Regions from separate parts of the Mesobacillus jeotgali genome, predicted to be linked through region 2. Evidence: predicted binding sites of a transcription regulator. Region 2 holds the regulator's gene; each other region holds the start of a gene.
What was found. The regulator Rex, encoded in region 2, represses fermentation and respiration genes when NADH is low (regulators of the CRP and FNR family bind a similar motif). The targets are predictions, from matches to a motif close to TTGTGAAATATTTCACAA.

Region 1 (3,689 bases), 1.2 Mb from region 2:
TGCAGGAAGTCAGACAGCTTTTCCACTTTGCGAAGCGATTCGTACATCTGGTGTGCACCCGCTTTGGATGTATCCTTGATGCCTGCGGCTTTTTCTAGAAGGTCCGGGCGGCCTACATCGCCTACGAACAGGAAGTCTCCTGTGAAAATCCCCATCGGCTCATTGGCGCCGCCACCCTTATCTGTCAGCAGGAATGATATGCTTTCCGGTGTATGGCCCGGCGTGTGGATGACTTCAAAATAAATATTCCCAATATTGAACGTCGAGCCCTCTGTCAGCAATTCATGCTCATACTGGTCGACATATTGATACTTCCAGTCCTTATCCCCTTCATCGGAGACATACAGCTTCGCGCCATGATGGTGGGCAAGCTCCCTTGCTCCTGACAGATAATCTGCATGAATATGGGTTTCTGTTGCAGCTGAGACTTTGAGGCCTTCTTTTTTGGCGATATCCAGATAAGGCTGGATATTCCTTGCCGGGTCGATGACAATCGCTTCGCCCGTTCTCTGGCAGCCGATCAAGTAAGACATATGTGCAAGCTGATCATCAAAAAACGACTTGAAATACATATGAACTCCTCCTTCAGTTTGATAGGTGTATGAAGACTATACTCTCTTATACCCCGCCCCATATCTTTTAAAAGTCAAAAAACCATCAGTGCGAGTCGCTGCCTTGACTCTAATATATACCTATATCTGTATTTTACTCTGTTGAAAAATCTTCTTCAAATAAAAAGAACCTGCTCCAAAATTGGAACAGGTCTATTTTCCAGCAGGAAGCTTCATCATCCAAATATAGAGAAGAAGTGCAACGGAAACGGAAATGGCGGAAGCGATATAGATGCTGCCATAGCCAAGCCAGTGACCGATCTGGCCAAAAGTCATCGCTCCGACACCAACGCCCAAATCGAAAAAGGAGAAGAAGGTTGCGTTAGCCATACCTTTTCGATTCATCGGTGCATCCTGAACTGCCCATGCCTGAAGAGCCGGCTGGACCGAGCCGAAACCGAATCCGTACAAACCTGCTGCGATGAACATCACAAGGCTGTTTGGCAGCCAGGCTAACAGGATCATGGCGATCATGATTAGAAATGTCCCGGGTAGGAAGACGGCGCCATGTCCTTTCTTGTCATAGAGTTTGCCCGCAAATGACCGGGATAGCATTAGGGTAATCGCAAAAATAAAAAAGTACCATTCTATCCCTTCAATCCCCTTCTGTGCTGAGTAGAGAGGCAGGAATGAAGCGATTCCTCCGAATGTTGTTGTAATGAACAATAATAGCAAGGACGGCTGCAGGGCGGACTTTTCGTATACATCCCATCGTCGCTTGACCGCATTCTCTTCCGCTTTTCCTTCCGGTTTCTCCACCTTTTTATAGGTGATCCTTGATGCCAGCAGGAAGGCAGCAAGACCCAGGATCGCACTGATTAAAAATAACTGCTTGAATGTGATTGCCGCAGCCAGCGCAAGACCAAGCGTCGGTCCCATCGCGAGCGCAACGTTCCCGGAGAGACCGAAATATCCCATTCCTTCTCCCCTGCGCCGCGGCGGTATTAAGTCGGTTGCGATTGTACCAGATGCTGTTGTGGAAAATCCCCAGCCAATCCCCTGGACAATCCGCATTAAAAACAAGAAGGCAATTCCTGAAGCAAATCCAAATGAACCTACAGATACCACGAAAATGGCCAGCCCTGTCAGGTAAATGAACCCCCTCCCTTTCGTTTCTAGCATCCGTCCTGCAAATGGGCGCACAATCAATGCCGAAAATGTGAAAATCCCTACAACAAACCCGATCAATTGGTCATTCCCACCCAGATGCTCCACAAACAGCGGAATGGTAGGCAAAGTCATTTGAAAACCCAGGAAGATGAAGAAATTCGCCAGGAATATAAACATAAAGTCCCTGCTCCAGATTTTTTCAGTGCCCTGAGGCTGTTGAGCTGCTCCTGTTGATTGATCCATCTGCTTTCATCCTTTCTGATTCCATGCTTTGTTTAGGCACTGTTGCCAATCCATCCTTTTAAAAAGATTCACGTTCAATATTCCGTCAATTTGTTGTTGCATTTGTGTGAACAACTTCACAATTTGCTCATTTTTATTTCGGATTCTGATATATTGTAAGTGTAATCAATAATTACTTATTTTTGAAGGGAAGCGATTTAGATGTTCGCTAAATGGTTAAGAGAAAACAATATTGCTGCTGGCCTGTTGACTGTGATTAGGGTATGGCTCGGATATAACTGGATGACTGCTGGTTGGGGCAAATTGACTGGCGAAGGCTTTGACGCAAGTGGATATTTGAAAAACGCCGTTGCAAACCCGGTAAAGGGTCCAGACGGAAATGCAGTTTATGGCTGGTATGTGAACTTCCTTGAAAGCTTTGCGATCCCGAACGTTGAACTGTTCAACTTCATCGTGCCGCTGGGTGAATTCCTGGTTGGACTTGGCTTGCTCCTTGGAACTCTGACAACAGCAGCCATGTTCTTTGGACTTGTGATGAACTTCAGCTTCTTCCTTGCCGGAACCGTATCTCACAACCCAACTGACATCTTCTTCGGTTTCATCATCCTGTTCGCAGGCTACAATGCCGGCAAATACGGTTTAGACCGCTGGGTGGTTCCATTCATCCGCAAGACTGTATTCAAAAGAGAACCCGAAGCTGCCCATAAAGCAGTTTAACTTAAATCATAACCAGAGAGCTGGGCATTAGCCTGGCTCTTTTTTTACGTTTCTCCCAGCTAATTATTAACTTCCCCATTAATTCTTTATCCTCCCTAATTTTTCTCATCACACTATTTCCACGTCATTGCTTTTCCAAAGTGTTCAAAATCCTGACAATATGTTTTAGCTAATTTGTGAACAACAACTTGGAGCCCGCATTTCAAGGTAGAAGATTAATATATTGTAGTGTAATCAAATAATACTTCATCCTTGAAGGGAAGCGATTGATATGTTCACAAATTGGTTAAGGGAAAATAAGGTTGCCGCTGGCCTGTTGACTTTTTTAAGATTATGGCTTGGTTATAACTGGATGGTTGCTGGATGGCATAAAATGACCGGGGAAGGCTTTGATGCAACTGGATATTTGAAAAACGCCATTGCCAATCCGGTAAAAGGTCCTGATGGAAACATGGTTTATGGCTGGTATGTCTCTTTTCTGGAAAACTTCGCGCTGCCAAACATTGAGCTGTTCAACTTTATAGTACCGGTCGGTGAATTCCTCGTCGGCCTGGGACTCATCCTTGGCTGCCTGACAACTGCAGCAATGTTCTTCGGCTTAGTAATGAATTTCAGCTTCTTCCTAGCCGGAACCGTATCACATAATCCAACAGATATTTTCTTCGGCTTCATCATCCTCTTCGCTGGTTTTAACGCAGGGAAGTATGGGTTGGACTACTGGGTAATCCCATATATCCGAAAAACAATTTTCAAACAGAAAGCAGCCACTAAATGAATTTTCGGCCTCCTGCGCTCAGGGCAGGAGGCTTTTGGTATTCCTTGTCCCAACTGGAAAACTTAGCTATAATTTTACATAGAACGCCTATTAGAATAGGAGCGATTATTTTGTTCAACCTCGGTGCACTAGAAACCCACCAACTTTTAAATAAAATCAATGAAAATATTTTAATTGCTGATCAAGAATACAAAATCGTTTTTATCAATGATTCTGCTCTAAAACTATTGGCC
Region 2 (3,689 bases):
TCGTGGGAGACAATCAGGATGGCTCCGTTATAGCCCTGCAAATACTGCTCAAGCCAGGAAAGCGTATCAATATCCAGGTGGTTCGTCGGTTCATCCAGTATCAAAATATCCGGGCGGGTCAATAATAGCTTCGCCAATGCGAGTCTAGTTTTCTGTCCGCCGCTTAAAGTGGATATTTTTGTGGAATAATCAAAAGAATGGAAGTTCAGCCCGTGGAGGACGGAACGGATATCGGCTTCATATTGGTAGCCGCCTTTTTCCTTGAACTGGACCTGCAGCAAGTCATACTCTTTTAGGACTCTTTCATATTCTGTCTCGTTTGACAGGATGTCTGGATCCGACATTTTTTCCTCAAGTCTGCGCAAGTCTTTTTCCATGTTGTGCAGATGGTCAAAAACAGCCAGCATTTCATCCCAGATGCTTTTCTCGGACTCCAGACCGGTATTTTGGGCCAGATAGCCAATTGTTGTACCTTTTGGGCGGATGATTTCGCCGCCGTCATGTGATTCGTACCCGGCGATGATTTTTAGCAGGGTTGATTTTCCTGCCCCGTTCCGGCCGACAAGCGCTACTCGGTCATTGGTCTGTATTTCAAACTTTATATTCGATAAAATAAGATCAGCAGCAAAATATTTTGATAGCTGATTAACCTGTAATAAAATCATTATTTTTCACCTCTATTGCCTTAGAGATAGTGTAACCCATTAATATAGGCACGGCAATATGTGCGAACTGCGGTAGGTGGGACGGTATAAAAAAATTCCCTTTGTATTGTGAACATTGAAACAAAGTTCACACACAAGTTTGACAAAATAGTGTATCATTTGGTAGAAAGGAGCTTTTACATGGCAGAATTTACGCATTTTAACGAAGAGGGCAGAGCAAAGATGGTCGATGTGAGTGAAAAAGCGGAGACGGTTCGTACTGCAGTCGCCCATTCAAGCATAACCGTGAATGAAGATATATATGTGAGAATCACTGAAAATAAAATGAAAAAAGGGGATGTCCTTGCAGTGGCACAGGTAGCAGGCATCATGGCGGCGAAAAAAACGTCAGAAATCATCCCGATGTGCCACCCGATTCCATTAACAGGCATTGACCTTTCATTCGAATGGGAGCAAAATGGAAATGACTATATTTTAAATATCGCTGCATCTGTTAAAACAAAAGGGAATACGGGTGTAGAAATGGAAGCGTTAACAGCAGCTTCAGCTTGTGCGCTGACTGTTTATGATATGTGCAAGGCCGTTGATAAAGGCATGGTGATCGGCAAGACGTATCTTGTTGAAAAAACCGGCGGTAAAAACGGTGATTTCAAGAGAGAAGAAAAGTTGAGATAGAAATACGGACAGGGTGGAGGATGGAGAATGACGAATGATGCTATGAAGATTCCGCAGGCAACCGCAAAACGTTTGCCACTGTATTACCGGTTCTTATTGAACTTGCATTCTTCAGGTAAGCAAAGGGTGTCATCCGCGGAATTAAGTGAAGCGGTAAAAGTGGATTCAGCGACAATCCGGAGGGACTTTTCCTACTTTGGAGCTCTGGGTAAAAAGGGGTACGGCTACAATGTCAATTACCTGCTGACTTTTTTCCGAAAGACGCTTGACCAGGATGAACTGACGAAGGTAGCCTTGATTGGTGTCGGAAATCTGGGAACAGCATTTTTGAATTATAATTTTTCCAAGAACAATAATACGAAAATTGAGATCGCCTTTGATGTGGATCCAGGCAAGGTTGGCACGAAAATTGGTGACGTTGCAGTGTATCACATGGATGACCTTGACAAGGTTGTCGTCGAGGAAGGTATCCAGGTCGCAATCCTGACTGTTCCTTCAGCAGTAGCACAGTCGATAACAGACCGATTGGTGCAGGCGAATATCAAGGGAATCCTGAACTTTACACCAGCGAGACTGAATGTGCCGGCGTCCATCAGGATTCATCACATTGATTTGGCGGTTGAATTGCAGTCATTGATTTATTTCTTAAAGCATTATCCAACAGATACTGAAACAACAGAATCGGTAGAATAAAAAATAGCTCCTTCATGATGAAGGAGCTATTTTTTCTGTATATTCTTAAGTTTAAAATGGAACATGATCATCCTGATGCCGGACCCGAAGTCGAACGTGGCAAGGGCTACAAGCAGATAGCTAAAGAATCCCCAGCCTGTCTCATTTACATTCTGGATGGCGAAATAGGTGAATAAGCTGCCTAACAAGATGTAGACAACGCCTGAAAATAAAGGCGATTGCTTCATAACTTAAAATCCCCCAATAAAGCTTTGAATTTTCTCTGCTTCTTTTATCATTCTCTCAATGTCTTCCCTAAATACGGATTGAATCAGTACAACCATTGTATTCATTGTAACATGGGCAATGATTGGCACGATAATCCGCTTTGTTTTTACATAAAGGAAAGCAAAGGTGAATCCCATTGCTGAGTACAGGATCACATGCTCCGGCTCCATATGCGCAAGCGCGAATATGACAGAGCTTATGAGCGCTGAGAAAAAGAAATTCATTTTCTTATGCAGGCTGCCGAATATGATTTTTCGGAAGACGATTTCCTCTAATATAGGGCCAATAATCGAACTGACTAAAATGACAATCGGGAACATTTCGATCAGCTTGATGATTTCCTGTGTATTCTCCGAGCCCATTTCGATTCCAATCATATTCTCGATGCTTGCCGCAATCGATTGGGCGAACAGAGCAAGGAAGACACCAGCGAAAGCCCAGGCTGCTGAGCTTACCGGTGATGAAGCATCACGCAGGTCAGCACCTGTCCTGCGTTCCTTCCTTAGCAGCAGGAGCACAATCACAAGTGTCAGCGAAAAGCTGATCACGAGCCAGTAGGGAATCGAGAGTGTCTCCATTTCTTCCAGGCTTTTTCCCATTGCAGCTCCAATAAAGGCAACAATCGGGATGCCGATGAGGCTTGAAAGCTGCATGGCGATATAGGCGATAATGACGTACCAGTATTCCTTTTTCAATATGATAATCTCCTTCTATTCGGATCGGTCTATGTGTATGCCATAAAAGTTGTTATAAGAATGCTATCTATCCATTTTACTAGTAATCATCAGGAAAGTTCAAATATCAGGGTGTCTCGTGAACATTTTGGTTAAAATTCCGGTGAACTGGCATACTCTTTATGGTGGTCTTTTTTAGCCATGCTGCCGTGGAGTACGCGAAAAATAGTACTTGCTGTCGAAGGGCATGTAGGTAGATTTAGATGTTAATTTTTATAAAAAAAGTTAGGCTTCACGCTTGCAAAAAAAATAGAGATTCATTATTATATAAATTGTGTTAGCACTCTATTGAGGCGAGTGCTAATAAACAATAATCTACATATAATTTGAGGAGGTTGTTTCACTTGATCAAGCCACTAGGAGATCGCATTATTATCGAGCTTGTTGAGTCTGAAGAAAAAACTGCAAGCGGTATCGTTTTACCCGACACAGCGAAAGAAAAACCTCAAGAAGGTAAAGTCGTAGCTGTTGGAACTGGCCGAGTTCTTGAAAGCGGCGAGCGCGTTGCTCTTGAAGTTGCAGTCGGAGACCGCATTATCTTCTCAAAATACGCAGGCACAGAAGTAAAGTACCAGGGCAATGAGTACCTGATCCTACGTGAAAACGACATTCTAGCAGTTGTAGAATAATCACTGCGATTATAGACAGAACGTTA
Region 3 (3,689 bases), 1.0 Mb from region 2:
ACAATACTTGGAAACCGTCATTGATGAAGCAGAAAAAAACATTTCAGGCCATGAACAGGAAACCCAGCAGATGATCCAGAAAGCGAAAGACATCCTCAGTGACCCGAAATTCATGAATCAAAAAGGCATTCGATCACTTATAGATGAAGATGCGAGGGTTGGACGAAAAAGTAAAACCCAGGATTTTTATGGCTATAAAACAGAGTTCGTTATGACAACGGATGAGCGAATTATCACTTCAGTCCGAACATCAGATGGCGCTTATATGGATGGCGGTTACGCAAAAGAAATGTTAAAAGATACCCTTAAATCAGGTATGAACATCGATGAAGTTTATGGAGATAAGGCCTATTTCAGAAAATACATTCTCGATGACATACAGGAACTTAATGCCCGACCATACATACCAGTTAGCTCCCTAGTATACAGGCTGGATGAAAGTGAATTTACCTATAATAAAGATTCGGATGAATGGCAGTGCAGCCAGGGGAATACAACACTAAATAAAAAACGCTATAAATCAAAGAGAAAAGATGGTGTCAGAGAGGGCTATAAGTATTACTTCGAGATCAACCAATGTAAGGCCTGTCCCTTGCATGATGAGTGTGCAAAGACCAGCGCGAGAAGAATCTTGGTCGTTGGATTGAACACCTCTGAATTTTATGAAATATCCCAGTATCAAAAAACTGAGGAATTTAAGAAAAAGTATAAAAAGCGAGCAACCATCGAAGGGAAAAATGCGGAGCTTAAAAGGTTTCATGGCCTATCCCGAGCCAGGGGGTATGGTCTTTTAAGTGTGTCTGTACAATCAAAATTAGCCGCAATAGCAGTAAATTTAAAGAGGATAGCGGCGATCGCTTCCTCTTTTTTACTGCTTATTTCGGTGAAATCTATGTAAATTGGAGTTCATTTCAAATGAGCTAACAAAAGGGAAAGAAAAAAGAGTGGTTTTTCACTGGTCTCGGAACACTCCTGCTGCTTTTTTCTATTGTTGGTTTTCTTAATCCAGCTCCAGCGCCTAGCCCCTCGAGTCGCTTCGGTCCGCCCAATGAAGTCAAAGAACGACTTCAATGGTCGGCCCTCCAGCGCTTGTCGAGGCTGAACGAGGCGCTTGCGCTTTTTGTTCTTCAGGTCACAAAATTGTCATACAAAATGGCGATAAGAGGTCCATTTATGTGAGTTAGTTCACTTAATCATGTTGGAAACACTTATATACTTCTTTTATAGAGAAGTACTTAAGGAGGCGCCAATGATGTTCGATAGAGATTTTAACAAAGACCCATTCATTGTGATTTGGGAACTAACCAGAGCCTGCCAATTAAAATGCCTGCACTGTCGTGCGGAAGCACAATATAGAAGAGATCCGCGTGAATTGTCCTTTGAAGAAGGTAAAGCGCTGATTGACCAAATATATGAGATGAATAATCCGATGCTTGTGTTCACGGGTGGAGACCCATTGATGAGGGAAGACGTTTTTGATATCGCCGAATATGCGGTGAAAAAAGGTGTGCGTGTTTCAATGACACCAAGTGCGACACCTAATGTGACGAAAGAAGCGATTGAAAAGGCGAAGTCAGTTGGATTGTCCCGCTGGGCTTTCAGCATTGACGGACCAACAGCTGAAGTCCATGATCACTTCAGGGGAACAGCAGGTTCTTTTGATTTAACGATGGAAAGAATCAAGTACTTGCATGAACTGGAAATCCCGATTCAAATCAATACTGTCATTTCACGGTATAATATTGAGTATTTGGATGAAATGGCTAAGATGGTCGAAGATTTGGATTGTGTACTTTGGAGTGTGTTTTTCCTAGTTCCGACAGGACGCGGACAGGAAAAGGACATGATCTCTCCGGTGGAGCATGAGAAAGTCTTCACCTGGCTGTATGATCTAAGCAAAAGGGTTAAGTTTGACATTAAAACAACAGCTGCACAGCATTATCGCCGGGTTGTCATCCAGCAAAAAATGCGCGAAGCAAAGGATCATACAGAAGAAATTGATTATTTGACTGCACTGACAAAGGAAGGGTTGACTGGCTCTATCGACGGCCTTGGCCGTGCGCCAAAAGGTGTCAATGATGGCAATGGTTTTGTCTTCATTTCCCACGTAGGAGATGTATACCCAAGCGGACTGCTGCCTGTAAAAGCAGGGAACGTAAGGGAACAACCCCTTGCAGATATTTACAGGGATTCTCCAGTCTTCAAATCATTAAGGAATCCTGATGAGTACAAAGGAAAATGCGGAGTGTGCGAATTCAGGCATGTATGCGGGGGGTCTCGTTCAAGAGCATACGCCATGACCGGTGATTACCTGGAGAGCGAGCCATTCTGCGTTTACATCCCTAAAGCGTTGAGAAAGCAAAAACAGGAGAGCTGACAAAGCTCTCCTGGGGAACAATAAAAAAAGCGAGTGATGTCATCAGGACATTCACTCGCTTTTTTTTATATTAATCCAGCTCCAGATCCTAGCCCCTCGAGACGTTTCGATCCGCCTAATGAAGTCAAAGAAGGACTTCACCGGTCGGCTCTCCAACGTTTGTCGGGGCTGACCAAGGCGCCTGCGCTTTTCTTAATCAATTGAACAAAAGACTGCCGGGCAGTTTTCACAGCCTATTTCCTGGCGTAAATAATCTACATCATGTACGAGGATTTTCCCTTTTTTAATTGAAATGATTCCTTCTCGCTTCAGGTCGTTCAAGATCCGGTTTGTACTTTCGCGTGAAGTTCCGCAGAAATTGGCCAGCTCCTGGTTAGTCAGTGGCAGGTCGATCAAAATGCCGGTATCTTTCTGGACACCATAGCTGTTTGTCATTCGGATCAAGGTAGAGAATAATGCACCTTTTTTCCCGTTAAGAACCAGGTCGCGGAATTTAGTCTGCGTTTTACGGAAATGATCGCTCATCCACTTCATGAATTCAAAAGCAAGTGATGGATTGTGGAAAATCTCCTTTTCGATCACATCTTTTCTGATGGCTGCGATTTTCGCATCTTCGAGGACCAGCGCACTTAAGAGATACTTAGGTGCATCAGTAAAAAGTGTCAACTCTCCGCAAATATCATTTTCTCCGCAAATTCTTAAGGCAAGCTCGCGGCCATCCTGAGTGACTTTGCTGATTTGGACCTTGCCGCCCAGGATCAAATAAAGCTCTTCTGCCTCCATGCCTTCCTGGAACAGGTACGATCCTTTTTGCACTTGGATAGTACGGTCGGCAAACTGGAGTAATTCTTTAATTTCAATTGAATGAGTTGCTTTAGTTGTGTTTGGCATGGTCATCACCCTTTTTTTGAATTTAAAAAGCATTGATCTCACTTTGAGAATTGTCTAGCTCCTGCGCCTAGCCCCTCGAGACGTTTCGGTCAGCCAAATGAAGTCAAAGAGCGACTTCATCGGTCGGCCCTCCAACGCTAGTCGGGGCTAACCAAGGCGCATCCGCTTTTCTTTTTTTCCGTGGCTTCTCTTTATTGACCCAATAATAACACCGGGATAGTGTTAACTAAATGGTGATTAAGGAAATGTCAAAATCTCGTCACATTATAAGACCATTTTGTTCACATTTTCGAAACAAATTCAGTCAGCTTATCTATATTATATCGATAATAAAAGTCGGGTGTTTCAATTGTTTAGAGACAACTGTGACAGTTTATTGAACACTGCTGAGGATGTGAAGTTCGTCATATCTTATATTTTT

Region 1: the regulator Rex is predicted to act here: its motif matches at 2,069-2,086, upstream of FOF60_RS20140 (DoxX family membrane protein).
Region 3: the regulator Rex is predicted to act here: its motif matches at 1,174-1,191, upstream of FOF60_RS06450 (TIGR04053 family radical SAM/SPASM domain-containing protein).

The regions. Positions count from the first base shown of each region.
Region 1 is NZ_CP109811.1:3,930,816-3,934,504, forward strand. Features, by position in the region: gene FOF60_RS20130 (MBL fold metallo-hydrolase) at 1-572, opposite strand, end outside; gene FOF60_RS20135 (MFS transporter) at 765-1,964, opposite strand; gene FOF60_RS20140 (DoxX family membrane protein) at 2,166-2,681, shown strand; gene FOF60_RS20145 (DoxX family protein) at 2,953-3,456, shown strand; gene FOF60_RS20150 (STAS domain-containing protein) at 3,567-3,689, shown strand, end outside.
Region 2 is NZ_CP109811.1:249,516-253,204, forward strand. Features, by position in the region: gene abc-f (ribosomal protection-like ABC-F family protein) at 1-665, opposite strand, end outside; gene moaC (cyclic pyranopterin monophosphate synthase MoaC) at 846-1,340, shown strand; gene FOF60_RS01380 (redox-sensing transcriptional repressor Rex) at 1,368-2,033, shown strand; gene FOF60_RS01385 (YdiK family protein) at 2,060-2,260, opposite strand; gene FOF60_RS01390 (CPBP family intramembrane glutamic endopeptidase) at 2,264-2,995, opposite strand; gene groES (co-chaperone GroES) at 3,379-3,663, shown strand.
Region 3 is NZ_CP109811.1:1,298,606-1,302,294, forward strand. Features, by position in the region: partial or broken gene FOF60_RS06445 (IS1182 family transposase) at 1-871, shown strand, start outside; gene FOF60_RS06450 (TIGR04053 family radical SAM/SPASM domain-containing protein) at 1,250-2,377, shown strand; gene FOF60_RS06455 (Crp/Fnr family transcriptional regulator) at 2,570-3,268, opposite strand.